DNA from 3 places in the Legionella stuttgartensis genome. Region 3 is predicted to be linked to each of the others. Evidence: riboswitches for the same ligand, from Rfam matches in the RefSeq annotation. Region 3 holds a riboswitch; each other region holds the start of a gene.

Region 1 (5,038 bases), on a different contig from region 3:
CGCAGTATCCATTGGCTAATCGCAGTGACTCACGTCTTTTAACCTATGATCGAAAGAAGGGTGAATATGGTCATTACCAGTTTCGTGAAATAGCTGATTTTTTAAATCCTGGCGATTTATTGGTTATGAATGATTCCAAGGTAATTCCAGCCAGACTCTATGGCCATAAAACTACTGGGGGAAAAGTAGAATTATTGGTAGAACGTATTACTGGTGAGTCGACATTTCTTGCTCATATTAAGGCCAGTAAAGCATTAAAAGCTGGCTCAAAGATTAAGTTGGAACAAAATAAAGAAATTGAAGTGATTGATAGACACGATGATTTATTTCTTTGTCAAGCGGATATGGATGTCTTAAATTTATTGAATGGAATAGGACATATTCCATTACCCCCCTACATTACCCGTAATGATGAAACTCTGGATCAGAATCGTTATCAAACAGTTTATGCAAAATACGAAGGATCTGTTGCTGCTCCCACAGCGGGTTTGCATTTTGATGAGCTTGTATTATCCAGCATACGTTCAAGAGGAGTTTCTGTAGCCTATCTTACTTTGCATGTAGGAGCAGGGACATTTAGACCAGTTCGTTGTGATAATATCAAAGATCATAAAATGCATAGTGAGCGCTTTACAATTAGCCCTGAATTATGTGAGGCAGTGCATGCCACAAAAGCTGCAGGAAATCGAGTAATTGCCGTAGGTACAACCGCTTTGCGTAGTCTTGAAAGTGCTGTACAAAATGGAATACTAACTCCATGTAGCAAAGACACAGATATCTTTATTTACCCAGGATATGAGTTTAAGATTTGCGATGGATTAATGACTAATTTTCACTTGCCTGAGTCTACTTTATTAATGCTCGTTTCAGCGTTTATTGGCCATAAACAAGCAATGATGCTTTACCAAGAAGCAATTGAAAAAGGATACAGGTTTTTTAGTTATGGTGACACCAGTTTATTGCTATAAATCAGGAGATCAGGAATGTTGGCTGCAATACAAAATTTTATACCTGTTTTAACTTCTGAAGCAGGTTTGTGTCTTACAACGGCAAATTGGCAAGAGGCAAAGGTTACTGCAGCATCCTATTCATTAGAAAGTTTGTTGTATAAGCCTGGTCGGGATGTACTTCAAAAAATATCTGATTTAGCGAATTATTTGGCATGTCCTGGGATGATGGTAATTAATGCCTCATCACTCATTGCTAATAAAGAAAAAGTTTATGTTCTTAAGTCTCCGTACGATGGTTCTCGAGTCAAATTGACCTCGTGGGAACTCATCGAACTGATTCAGCATCTTAAACCTAATGTAGTACTCTTACCCAAAAATATCATGCGCGATTTCCCGCAAATTTGGGATAATTGGGATGAGAAAATTGTCCCTTTTATTCATAGTGATGATTTCGAAAAGCACGCAGTTATTAAACCACATGGGGTTTATTTTAAGATTTTAAATGAGCCTAATTGGGTTCAATTAGAACAATGGTCCCATATCCCTCGTTATGTAGTGGGGTATTTTGATGCTGAGTTAATCCAACGTTTGCGTCATCTGGAAATAGGATTTATTGAAACGGATGAGCCAGCCCAAGCCGCAATGCAAGGAAGAGTGTATAGTAATACAGGCACTGTGGATCTAATGGATGCAAAAACAGCGATGCAATTTGAACTGATCGATGCGAATTGTGTTTGCCCTACGTGTTCGCAACAATTTACTCGCGCTTATTTGCATCATTTATTGAACCATACTCCTTTGCTATGTCAGCGATTTTTGATTCAGCATAATGTGTTTTATGTGCAGAATTATGGGGTGAGTTGAGGATTTTTTTACCCTCATCCTAGCCCCCTCCCATAAATGGGAGAGGGGCATGCGGTATTCTTTCCATGCATGGAGGGAGCAATTTTCCTCCCTTCTCCCCCTGGGGGAGAAGGGACTCGTCAGAGCGGATGAGAGGCCTCTTATAATATTTGACAGTTTTTCCCATACCAGCTAGCATTACGGGCAATTTGATGGCGCGGGGTGTCGTGATAAACGTCTGAGAAATACCCGTTGAACTTGATCTGGTTCATACCAGCGTAAGAACGCCTTAAATCTGTATTCGTTTTTTGAGCAGTTAATCTCTTAGAGTACTCTGTACCGTATGGTGGGGTAGTCTTTATAAGTTATTCACGGTTCGCAGAATGCAGATTCATTTCTTCTATTAAGTCTTAACGCGATATCTTTAGCCATCCTATTTTATTAATTAATACAAGGAGCTATGGCATGAGCGCGTTATCTACGAGAACTACCCTATTACTTAATTGGTATGCGAACCCTTATCATACCCCCATTTTTGTGGCCCATGCATTAGGCTATTATCAACAAGAAGGTATAAAACTCGCGATTTTAGAGCCCAGCGATCCAAGCGATGTGACTGAAATTGTAGGTATGGGCCATGTTGATTTTGGGGTCAAGGCCATGATTCATACCTTAGCGGCTCGCGCAAAAGGTTATCCTGTTACCTCAATTGGTACCTTATTGGATGAGCCTCCTACAGGTCTGATTGCGCTTAAATCCAGTGGCATCAATTCCTTTCAGGATATTGTTGGCAAACGAGTTGGTTACATTGGGGAGTTTGGTAAAATCATTATCGATAATTTGGCAACGTTAGCGGGAATTGAGCCTTCCAGTTATGAAACAGTTCGCATTGGCATGAATGTTACTGATGCGATTTGTCGTGACATTGTTGATACAGGCATTGGTTTTATTAATTTTCAAAAAGTTGAATTAGAGCATTTACGAGGCGAAACGGTATTTCTGCGTATCGATCAGCTTGCTGGCTTAGGTTGCTGCTGCTTTTGTTCCATTCAATTTATTGTGCCAGAACGCATGTTAAAACAACCTGAAATTCTTAAAGGATTTCTCAATGCTACTCAACGTGGAGCTGCCTTTACCACCGAAAATCCAGATGAAGCCTATGAACTTTTATGTAGGGCAAAACCTCAATTAAGAACCCCTATGTATCATACAATTTTCATCCGTAGTTTACCTTTTTTCTCGCGGACACTTTTAAATGTGGAACGTGATTGGAGTAAAGTAGGGCGTTTCGGCAAGCATTTGGGAATTATCGATGAGTCCTTTGCAGTAAATGCTTGTTATACAAATGAGTTTCTTCCTAAGATGCCTCATTCTGAGCTGGAACCTATTGCGTGTTGTGTTAGTGAGTGAAATTAAGAGCATTGCCTGAATGCAACTGCACTCAGGCTTCCGTCTATTGAGAAAAGTGATTCTAATTAAATGAAAAATGTTGCTGTTGTTGGTGCTGGAATTATGGGGTGTTTATTGGCTTTACGTTTACAAAATGATGGTTGGCAAGTGACATTATTTGAGGCGGAAAGTTTTTTTAATAATTGCAGTAATGCAGCAGCAGGGCTTTTGGCACCCATGTCTGAACTGGATAAAGCGGACCAAGTGATTTTTAATTTGGGAATGGAATCGGTTGACCGCTTATGGGAGTCCATTCTAAATCAATTAGCTGACCCCGTGTATTTTCGCCAAAAAGGATGCCTTGTGGTGCACCATCCTCAAGATAAAGCAGAATGGCAACAATTTAGTGGCAGAATTGTAAATAAATTAAGTGATTCTTGTTATCAGTTACTCACTCAAAATGAACTAAGCCAACTGGAGCCTGAACTGCATCAGTTGAAAATGGCTTATTATTTTCCTAAAGAAGCACAACTTGATAATCAGACCTTGTTGCTGGCACTTAAAAAACATATGTGTCAGTGCGGTGTAATCTGGCGAGATCATACTTTTGTTTCTGGTGTGAGTCCAGGCAAGATAGAAATGGGAGGGAGGTCATATCCATTTGATTTTGTTTTTGATTGCAGGGGGCTTGGGGCGAAAAGTACTTTTCCAAATTTACGTGGGCTTCGTGGAGAACTGCTTTGGCTATATGCACCTGATGTTCAATTAAAAAGACCAATCCGTCTCTTGCATCCACGGTATAATATTTATATTGCACCACGTCCTAATTCTTATTACCTTATCGGTGCCAGCGAATTAGAGACAGAAGATTCCAGTCCCATTTCAGTGCGTACAACACTTGAGTTATTAACTGCGGCATACTATGTGCATCGAGGTTTTGCTGAAGCCCGGGTAATTAAGACTGTGACCCATTGTCGCCCGACTTTAGTGCATCATCAGCCCCGCATAAGATATGCCCCGCAATTTATTGCTGTGAATGGACTTTATCGGCATGGATATTTAATCGCTCCGGCATTAGTAGAGGAAATTCTACGTGGATTAAAGAGCAATCAAAAAGACATTTGTTATCCTGAGCTTTGGGAGGCTTATTCATGATCGTTTATATAAATGATAAACCACTCACTCTTGATTCATCCTGTATCTTACAGGAAATGCTTGAGCAGAGAGTAGGTATTGCCGCACATGTAGCAGTCGCAATAAATAATCAGTTTGTTCCTAAGTATATGTTTTCAAAAACTATATTGTGTGAAGGAGATCGTATTGATTTAATTGTTCCGATGCAAGGAGGATAGGCTATGTGGTATTTAGCAGATAAACCCATAACAAGTCGGTTGCTTTTGGGTACAGCGGGCTATCCATCACTTGAGGTGATGACTGATGCTGTCCGAGCCTCTAAAACCAACGTGATTACGGTGTCTTTAAAACGGCAAATGCCTTGTGATATGGGGGGCGATTTATTTTGGCGAACCATACAGTCTTTGGATTGCAATATACTACCTAATACTGCGGGCTGCCGTGACGCGCAAACTGCGATTACTACAGCCGAAATGGCACGCGAATTATTTCAAACCTCATGGATTAAATTGGAAGTAATAGGAGATGATTACAGTTTACAACCCGATCCTTTCGAATTGTTGCATGCGGCCACCGAATTAGTAAAACGAGGCTTTGAAGTGTTTCCTTATTGTACTGATGATTTAGTTTTATGTCAGCGTTTAGTGGATTGCGGATGTCGGATTTTGATGCCATGGGCCGCTCCTATCGGTTCTGGAAAAGGATTACTTAATCCTTTTGCT
Region 2 (5,038 bases), on a different contig from region 3:
ATGCGAACGGTATGAATTATGGCCAGTGCCAGACCAGTATTCTCTTTATAATCAGCCAGCATGATCGACATAGTAGCTGGAGCAGTTAAGCTAATCCCTAAATTACAAATTAATGCAAAAGATAGAGCATACAGATTGAATTCATAAAAGGCTGCGCACACTAACATCGCAAAACCACCAGTAATAATAAACCAACTTCCAAGATAAATGGTCGATGCCATGCTGAAATATTTACGAAGCCAAATACCTAAGTAGTTGCCAACAATAATATTTAATCCATTAATAATAAAAATAATCCCGTACGCCAAAGGTGAAAAACCAAATTGCTCAATAATAATATAGGACGAATTAATCACTGAAAGCATTACCGCTGCAAAACTAAACATCATAATAAAAGAACCACTCCAGAGAGTCGGAGATGGAATAATCTCTTGATAGGCTTTAATTACTTTTTTAACAATAAAAGGTTCTTGAGGCTGGGTCCAAAATGGTGATTCAAATAATCCTTTACGGGATTGCAGCAAGAGTGTTATCCCAATCACAGCCATCAATATAAAATTAGCCTGCCAGCTATAATAGGTAAAAATCAGCGAACCCAGTACCGGAGCAAGGATGGGCGATAGTGAAACAATCATCGAAACATAGGACAGAACCTTGGCACGCTCAACTGTATCATCAAAGTCTCGAGAGATTGAAAAAGCAATTAAATTTGCACAGCATAAAGCAAATCCCTGTAACGCACGCCCCAAAATGAGTACATAGATATTCGGCGCAAAAGCGCAGATTAAACTGGCAAGAACAGCAAGAACTAAACTTCCAGGTAACAAACGACGTCGTCCAAAATGATCGATCAATGGTCCCCAAACGAGTTGGGTCACCCCAAAAACAAACAGATAAATACTTAAGGTTAATTGACTTAAGCTATGCGTGGTACCAAAAAAATTGGTGATATAAGGCAACGATGGTTGATAAAGATCAAAGGTAAGTAACGAAAAGGCTGATAATAAGCCAATAAGCAAAATCGAAGTTCGTGGTTGGGACATAATATTCATTTTAAAAAAAGCAGCGGGCCATTATAGTAAAATCTATTTATTTTTGCTCTAGGTTTAAGGAAAAAGTTGGAATTTTCATCACGATTTTATTGAGTAAGCGATTCCGGACGACTATTAAGTGAGTATTTCCTTCTCTCATTGAGGGAAGAAGGTGCCCAGAGCCTACCCTCTCCCCAAAATTGGGAGAGGGAAAATCTTGATTAACCTTTACGAATCAGGTAATTGCTCCCTGCGTGGATTACTTTCTTCATCCGATTGTCTTCTTCTGGGTTAGGTTGACATGCTTTAAACGAATCTTTTAATGAGGCCACACTAATAGGCAAAACTGGACGACTATCCGTTTCTAAATATCCATCTTTATTCTTGAAAATAGTAAACTGATCGGTTGCAAATTCTTGACACTCGCTTAACGTTTCATCCTGACAAATCGAAAATTTAATCGTTCGTTCAACACGATAAGACTCTCCCACTTCATCTGCAAACACCATATCACCATATACTACGCTATGACGGGTTCCACAAAAATAATAGCCATACTTATATTGACCATTCTCAGTAATATCAGTGCGAATATACCGGCCATCTCCTTGGGTGAGACCATTGAGTGTCACAATATGCCGTACCTCCTCTTTGGGGGCGCTTTCTGCAATTGCCACACCAGTTAGAGCCAATCCCATGATTAATAAAGCAATTCTTTTCATTTTTTATTCCTTATCTGAAAAAAACATCCTCAAGGAACGTGTCTTTAAGGATTAATAACCTACTCAAAAGTCAATTCGGAGGAAAAATTTTTACCAAACTGACATCGCGTTCCCATTATGCTAAGAAAAAATTCATTTGAACAGATAAAAAAATATTGCTTTTTAATCAATAGGAAAACAAATTGTTCGCAATAATACGAAACCAGATGCTATTCCAAATATCCTGGGCAGAAATCGGGCAAAAAGGAGAGTGCAAATGTGATATAAAATTTTATATTGGAAGTACTTAAAATTGATTTACGTACTTCCAATTCACTCAAGAAGATAGCTTACTTAAACACCATTACCTACATTATTAGAATGGGTATTCAGATGAGCATGGCAATCCTTGATAAATAATAAGGTGCCATTATCTGGAGCACAATCTTGGGCGGCTGTGCTTATATCAGGAATATCTACAGACGCACCCGCTTCCCAACAAGAATATGTATTTTTCACACTAAGAGCTGAACATAAAACAACACAGCATTCCCAAATATACCTTTGGTATTAGGCTCTTTCATGCTAGAATAATTTTTGTACATTGGGGGTGCCAGTTATGGCTGAGAGGATGAAACCAACCCTTTGAACCTGATCTCATTCGGCTGAGCGGAGGAAAATGTGTCTATTGTTATGCTCTCAGGTATGATCGCTTTTATTACTTCTTTTATTGGTTTATTGCCACAAATTGTCAAATCATTAAAAACTCGATCCACTCAGGATCTTTCCATGATCATGCTAATTAATTACCTTATTTGTTCTGTGGCTTGGATTATTTATGGAAGTAGTACCGATTCCTTTTTTGTAATCAGCTCCAATGTGGTGGGTTTAATTGTCAGTTTGCTGCTTATCTTATTAAAAAGACATTATGATACACGATGTAATTAATTTAACAGGCTATCAATCTATTTTATGCCTCAATGGAAATTTACCTGACTCATCTTTTTTCGCTGCGATGAATTTGCCCATTATCGCAGCTGATGGTGCCGCAAACAGTTTATTTGAACTTGGAATTAATCCACAGTTAATCACTGGGGACTTAGATTCTGTCCGACCAGCGCTCCTGAAAAACCACCCTTTTCTTCATATACCGGATCAAAACAGTAGTGATTACCAAAAAGCTTTGGGCTATTTAAAAGACCATAATTTATTACCAGCAATTGTGGTTGGGATAAATGGGGGCCATTTGGATCATATACTCAATAACATGAATATCTTTATGGAAACCAACTGTCTTTTATATGCTCCACCTATAAGGGGTTTTGTGCTTAACAAACAATCCAAAATAAATCTGTCATTGCCAGTACATACAAAAATTTCATTAATGGGAATACCAGAAGCAACCCTCTCTTCATTAGGTCTGCATTGGGAGCTCAATGACACTCCTCTTTCCTTTCCAGGGCAAACCTCATGCTTTAATCGAACTCAAGCACCTGAAATCGTTTTGGAGGTTCATCATGGTTCTGTTTTAGTTTTAATTTATGAACAAATGATTGATGATGCAGCGCTATCTGCCCGATAGACTCCATATCAATATTGTCCAATCGCCACACATCATGTAAAATTTTAATTTACTACAATAGAGCAACGCTCACCTTTAGTGATTAAAGTGACGATACTGTCTTTGGTGAGAACTTGGGAACCGCATAAAACATCGGGTCCAAATGCGGAATTTTTTCTAAATCCAAACACATATTCTTTATTTACAGGTCCTTTTCCTTCATAAGATTTTCCTCGAGACCCTGCTTTTTTACCATCCACAGTAAATCCTAATGCAGCAGCTGTTTTTTCATTCGTTTTGACATGCACGCGAATCGTATCATGGGCAATGGCTTGAATTGAAAATGAAAGGATGACAAGGCCACTCAAATTTTTTATGGTATTTCTTATCATAATAAACACTCCTTGTTTATGAACTTTTAATATACCTCATTTAATGAGTTAAGTTATAGATAAAATATTTACGGCATCTCTTTCATGCTTTTTCTAATTAAAGAACTGTTCCTCAAAAAAAACAAATATTCTTATCTTTCAATAAAGAATAATGAATCCTTAAAAGACATTCTTGAATTCCAACCTAGATACACTATGATAAATATATGAACGATATGAGTATTTTTTTATTAATTTGTAATGCTTGTAATCCCATAAAATCTAAAGGTAAATAGCAATATATGCCCAATAAGTTAAGGATTTAATTATGTTAGCTAGGTTAAGATTTTTTAAAAGTCGTGTCCCTGCAAATGAGGTATATTCTACCATACATGATGTTCACGCCTCACACAGACCTAGCCTTCTATCTGGAAGTTTATCTGGCACTCTTTGGCGTCATGATAGTGTCGAGAAAACATTAATTAAGGTAACCACTGCCAGTGAATATTTAGATTTACAAAAATCGGCAATGAGAAATTTCGAGCGTTGGAAAAAATTAAAAGCAGAAATCAACGCTTCATTTGAACCAAGAGTGCAAGTCGAATATCAGGATTGGGGTACGGCCACATTAAATGCAACTAAACACCAGGCAGTAATTTATAGCGTATTAAATATGGCGAACTCTCGCTATCCCGGAGGTGCTGTATTAGAAGGTGGGAGCGCCCAAGAAGAAAATATGTGGCATCGAAGCTCATGCTTACTTTCACTTATTGATAAAATAGTCACATTAGATAAACAAACCAACCTTTTTGTATATACTGAAGAAGGCACGGCGTTAGTCGAAGCCAGAAAAAAAATGACCCAAAGAGAGCGAGATATTCTAAAAGAACGTGCCCCTATGGTTTCTGGAGAGGCGTATAAAACCCTTCATAGTACAGAACCTAGAATATGTTTTAGAGGCCCGGAGATATTACTGTCTTCGCTCATGGAGGAGTATGGGAGCTCTGGGCAAACTGCAAGTCCAGAATTGAGTTACTCATTCCTCCCTTCAGACAGCATTTTTCCTTTTTATGAATTAAGATCCGCTGCTCCTGAACATTTCGCTGAATCCCAATCGCAAGAGCCTAGCGTATTAAAGACACATCAAGAAGATTTACGTCGGCGAATAGCAGCCCAACTGGATACATTAATTCTAGCTGGGCAATCTCATGCTGTCCTGGGAGCTTGGGGTTGTGGTGCGTTTAAAAATGAGCCTGAACTTGTAGCCCGAACCTATGCTGAAGAAATCGAAAAAAGAGCTGAGTATTTTCAACATCTTCTTTTTCCAATAATTAATACCAACCCACAATCTAATAATTTTGATGTGTTTGAAAA
Region 3 (5,038 bases):
GCCTATCCTCCTTGCATCGGAACAATTAAATCAATACGATCTCCTTCACACAATATAGTTTTTGAAAACATATACTTAGGAACAAACTGATTATTTATTGCGACTGCTACATGTGCGGCAATACCTACTCTCTGCTCAAGCATTTCCTGTAAGATACAGGATGAATCAAGAGTGAGTGGTTTATCATTTATATAAACGATCATGAATAAGCCTCCCAAAGCTCAGGATAACAAATGTCTTTTTGATTGCTCTTTAATCCACGTAGAATTTCCTCTACTAATGCCGGAGCGATTAAATATCCATGCCGATAAAGTCCATTCACAGCAATAAATTGCGGGGCATATCTTATGCGGGGCTGATGATGCACTAAAGTCGGGCGACAATGGGTCACAGTCTTAATTACCCGGGCTTCAGCAAAACCTCGATGCACATAGTATGCCGCAGTTAATAACTCAAGTGTTGTACGCACTGAAATGGGACTGGAATCTTCTGTCTCTAATTCGCTGGCACCGATAAGGTAATAAGAATTAGGACGTGGTGCAATATAAATATTATACCGTGGATGCAAGAGACGGATTGGTCTTTTTAATTGAACATCAGGTGCATATAGCCAAAGCAGTTCTCCACGAAGCCCACGTAAATTTGGAAAAGTACTTTTCGCCCCAAGCCCCCTGCAATCAAAAACAAAATCAAATGGATATGACCTCCCTCCCATTTCTATCTTGCCTGGACTCACACCAGAAACAAAAGTATGATCTCGCCAGATTACACCGCACTGACACATATGTTTTTTAAGTGCCAGCAACAAGGTCTGATTATCAAGTTGTGCTTCTTTAGGAAAATAATAAGCCATTTTCAACTGATGCAGTTCAGGCTCCAGTTGGCTTAGTTCATTTTGAGTGAGTAACTGATAACAAGAATCACTTAATTTATTTACAATTCTGCCACTAAATTGTTGCCATTCTGCTTTATCTTGAGGATGGTGCACCACAAGGCATCCTTTTTGGCGAAAATACACGGGGTCAGCTAATTGATTTAGAATGGACTCCCATAAGCGGTCAACCGATTCCATTCCCAAATTAAAAATCACTTGGTCCGCTTTATCCAGTTCAGACATGGGTGCCAAAAGCCCTGCTGCTGCATTACTGCAATTATTAAAAAAACTTTCCGCCTCAAATAATGTCACTTGCCAACCATCATTTTGTAAACGTAAAGCCAATAAACACCCCATAATTCCAGCACCAACAACAGCAACATTTTTCATTTAATTAGAATCACTTTTCTCAATAGACGGAAGCCTGAGTGCAGTTGCATTCAGGCAATGCTCTTAATTTCACTCACTAACACAACACGCAATAGGTTCCAGCTCAGAATGAGGCATCTTAGGAAGAAACTCATTTGTATAACAAGCATTTACTGCAAAGGACTCATCGATAATTCCCAAATGCTTGCCGAAACGCCCTACTTTACTCCAATCACGTTCCACATTTAAAAGTGTCCGCGAGAAAAAAGGTAAACTACGGATGAAAATTGTATGATACATAGGGGTTCTTAATTGAGGTTTTGCCCTACATAAAAGTTCATAGGCTTCATCTGGATTTTCGGTGGTAAAGGCAGCTCCACGTTGAGTAGCATTGAGAAATCCTTTAAGAATTTCAGGTTGTTTTAACATGCGTTCTGGCACAATAAATTGAATGGAACAAAAGCAGCAGCAACCTAAGCCAGCAAGCTGATCGATACGCAGAAATACCGTTTCGCCTCGTAAATGCTCTAATTCAACTTTTTGAAAATTAATAAAACCAATGCCTGTATCAACAATGTCACGACAAATCGCATCAGTAACATTCATGCCAATGCGAACTGTTTCATAACTGGAAGGCTCAATTCCCGCTAACGTTGCCAAATTATCGATAATGATTTTACCAAACTCCCCAATGTAACCAACTCGTTTGCCAACAATATCCTGAAAGGAATTGATGCCACTGGATTTAAGCGCAATCAGACCTGTAGGAGGCTCATCCAATAAGGTACCAATTGAGGTAACAGGATAACCTTTTGCGCGAGCCGCTAAGGTATGAATCATGGCCTTGACCCCAAAATCAACATGGCCCATACCTACAATTTCAGTCACATCGCTTGGATCGCTGGGCTCTAAAATCGCGAGTTTTATACCTTCTTGTTGATAATAGCCTAATGCATGGGCCACAAAAATGGGGGTATGATAAGGGTTCGCATACCAATTAAGTAATAGGGTAGTTCTCGTAGATAACGCGCTCATGCCATAGCTCCTTGTATTAATTAATAAAATAGGATGGCTAAAGATATCGCGTTAAGACTTAATAGAAGAAATGAATCTGCATTCTGCGAACCGTGAATAACTTATAAAGACTACCCCACCATACGGTACAGAGTACTCTAAGAGATTAACTGCTCAAAAAACGAATACAGATTTAAGGCGTTCTTACGCTGGTATGAACCAGATCAAGTTCAACGGGTATTTCTCAGACGTTTATCACGACACCCCGCGCCATCAAATTGCCCGTAATGCTAGCTGGTATGGGAAAAACTGTCAAATATTATAAGAGGCCTCTCATCCGCTCTGACGAGTCCCTTCTCCCCCAGGGGGAGAAGGGAGGAAAATTGCTCCCTCCATGCATGGAAAGAATACCGCATGCCCCTCTCCCATTTATGGGAGGGGGCTAGGATGAGGGTAAAAAAATCCTCAACTCACCCCATAATTCTGCACATAAAACACATTATGCTGAATCAAAAATCGCTGACATAGCAAAGGAGTATGGTTCAATAAATGATGCAAATAAGCGCGAGTAAATTGTTGCGAACACGTAGGGCAAACACAATTCGCATCGATCAGTTCAAATTGCATCGCTGTTTTTGCATCCATTAGATCCACAGTGCCTGTATTACTATACACTCTTCCTTGCATTGCGGCTTGGGCTGGCTCATCCGTTTCAATAAATCCTATTTCCAGATGACGCAAACGTTGGATTAACTCAGCATCAAAATACCCCACTACATAACGAGGGATATGGGACCATTGTTCTAATTGAACCCAATTAGGCTCATTTAAAATCTTAAAATAAACCCCATGTGGTTTAATAACTGCGTGCTTTTCGAAATCATCACTATGAATAAAAGGGACAATTTTCTCATCCCAATTATCCCAAATTTGCGGGAAATCGCGCATGATATTTTTGGGTAAGAGTACTACATTAGGTTTAAGATGCTGAATCAGTTCGATGAGTTCCCACGAGGTCAATTTGACTCGAGAACCATCGTACGGAGACTTAAGAACATAAACTTTTTCTTTATTAGCAATGAGTGATGAGGCATTAATTACCATCATCCCAGGACATGCCAAATAATTCGCTAAATCAGATATTTTTTGAAGTACATCCCGACCAGGCTTATACAACAAACTTTCTAATGAATAGGATGCTGCAGTAACCTTTGCCTCTTGCCAATTTGCCGTTGTAAGACACAAACCTGCTTCAGAAGTTAAAACAGGTATAAAATTTTGTATTGCAGCCAACATTCCTGATCTCCTGATTTATAGCAATAAACTGGTGTCACCATAACTAAAAAACCTGTATCCTTTTTCAATTGCTTCTTGGTAAAGCATCATTGCTTGTTTATGGCCAATAAACGCTGAAACGAGCATTAATAAAGTAGACTCAGGCAAGTGAAAATTAGTCATTAATCCATCGCAAATCTTAAACTCATATCCTGGGTAAATAAAGATATCTGTGTCTTTGCTACATGGAGTTAGTATTCCATTTTGTACAGCACTTTCAAGACTACGCAAAGCGGTTGTACCTACGGCAATTACTCGATTTCCTGCAGCTTTTGTGGCATGCACTGCCTCACATAATTCAGGGCTAATTGTAAAGCGCTCACTATGCATTTTATGATCTTTGATATTATCACAACGAACTGGTCTAAATGTCCCTGCTCCTACATGCAAAGTAAGATAGGCTACAGAAACTCCTCTTGAACGTATGCTGGATAATACAAGCTCATCAAAATGCAAACCCGCTGTGGGAGCAGCAACAGATCCTTCGTATTTTGCATAAACTGTTTGATAACGATTCTGATCCAGAGTTTCATCATTACGGGTAATGTAGGGGGGTAATGGAATATGTCCTATTCCATTCAATAAATTTAAGACATCCATATCCGCTTGACAAAGAAATAAATCATCGTGTCTATCAATCACTTCAATTTCTTTATTTTGTTCCAACTTAATCTTTGAGCCAGCTTTTAATGCTTTACTGGCCTTAATATGAGCAAGAAATGTCGACTCACCAGTAATACGTTCTACCAATAATTCTACTTTTCCCCCAGTAGTTTTATGGCCATAGAGTCTGGCTGGAATTACCTTGGAATCATTCATAACCAATAAATCGCCAGGATTTAAAAAATCAGCTATTTCACGAAACTGGTAATGACCATATTCACCCTTCTTTCGATCATAGGTTAAAAGACGTGAGTCACTGCGATTAGCCAATGGATACTGCGCAATAAGCTCTGGGGGTAAATCAAAGTAAAAATCCTGTTTATTCATAGAGCAACCTGAAAATAAATTGCCGCTATTATACACGGATTACAACCATTCATCATCCCTGATGAATAAGAGCTGAATTACATTATATTAAGGGAAATTTCGTTACTCTTTTTTTCGCATAGTCACATCCACCTCAGGCGTAGGTGCTACATCCTTTATCAAGCGTTTGGCACTATACAACCATTTGAGCCTCCTATCGGGCTCCATAATCTTCTCGGGTGTAACCTCTTCGATTAATTTATTAAGCTCTCCTTTAACTTCAGAAGATATTGAGGAGTTCTTAATAACATTTTGTACTTTTTCTATATCCTCTTTCTTGGGGGCTTTTATTGTCAAAAACTCAAAATTTTCAACCATTTGCAAATAGCTTCCTTGTGGATTAGGTTTTGGAGTAGGTGTGTGAGTACCTAATATCCGTGTTTTTTGAGCTTGTGCATCGTTTAAACATTGCCCCAT

The links. Region 3 has a riboswitch for thiamine pyrophosphate ahead of ACWTEW_RS22135 (ABC transporter substrate-binding protein). Riboswitches for the same ligand answer to the same signal wherever they lie in the genome.
Positions count from the first base shown of each region.
Region 1: it holds a riboswitch for thiamine pyrophosphate, as region 3 does, so the genes downstream of both, ACWTEW_RS05060 (ABC transporter substrate-binding protein) here and ACWTEW_RS22135 (ABC transporter substrate-binding protein) in region 3, are expected to answer to the same signal.
Region 2: it holds a riboswitch for thiamine pyrophosphate, as region 3 does, so the genes downstream of both, ACWTEW_RS32710 (SemiSWEET family sugar transporter) here and ACWTEW_RS22135 (ABC transporter substrate-binding protein) in region 3, are expected to answer to the same signal.

Region 1 covers NZ_CDRUHA020000011.1:637,818-642,855, forward strand. The annotation lists gene queA (tRNA preQ1(34) S-adenosylmethionine ribosyltransferase-isomerase QueA) at 1-968, shown strand, start outside; gene ACWTEW_RS05055 (queuine tRNA-ribosyltransferase) at 984-1,814, shown strand; TPP riboswitch at 2,002-2,095, shown strand; gene ACWTEW_RS05060 (ABC transporter substrate-binding protein) at 2,259-3,203, shown strand; gene ACWTEW_RS05065 (FAD-dependent oxidoreductase) at 3,273-4,337, shown strand; gene thiS (sulfur carrier protein ThiS) at 4,334-4,534, shown strand; gene ACWTEW_RS05075 (thiazole synthase) at 4,538-5,038, shown strand, end outside.
Region 2 covers NZ_CDRUHA020000104.1:81,089-86,126, forward strand. The annotation lists gene ACWTEW_RS32695 (multidrug effflux MFS transporter) at 1-1,043, opposite strand, end outside; gene ACWTEW_RS32700 (hypothetical protein) at 1,253-1,753, opposite strand; gene ACWTEW_RS32705 (hypothetical protein) at 2,087-2,251, opposite strand; TPP riboswitch at 2,329-2,427, shown strand; gene ACWTEW_RS32710 (SemiSWEET family sugar transporter) at 2,414-2,680, shown strand; gene ACWTEW_RS32715 (thiamine diphosphokinase) at 2,661-3,314, shown strand; gene ACWTEW_RS32720 (hypothetical protein) at 3,359-3,685, opposite strand; gene ACWTEW_RS32725 (poly(ADP-ribose) glycohydrolase domain-containing protein) at 3,993-5,038, shown strand, end outside.
Region 3 covers NZ_CDRUHA020000060.1:637,316-642,353, reverse strand. The annotation lists gene thiS (sulfur carrier protein ThiS) at 3-203, opposite strand; gene ACWTEW_RS22140 (FAD-dependent oxidoreductase) at 200-1,264, opposite strand; gene ACWTEW_RS22135 (ABC transporter substrate-binding protein) at 1,334-2,278, opposite strand; TPP riboswitch at 2,442-2,535, opposite strand; gene ACWTEW_RS22130 (queuine tRNA-ribosyltransferase) at 2,723-3,553, opposite strand; gene queA (tRNA preQ1(34) S-adenosylmethionine ribosyltransferase-isomerase QueA) at 3,569-4,582, opposite strand; gene ACWTEW_RS22120 (hypothetical protein) at 4,685-5,038, opposite strand, start outside.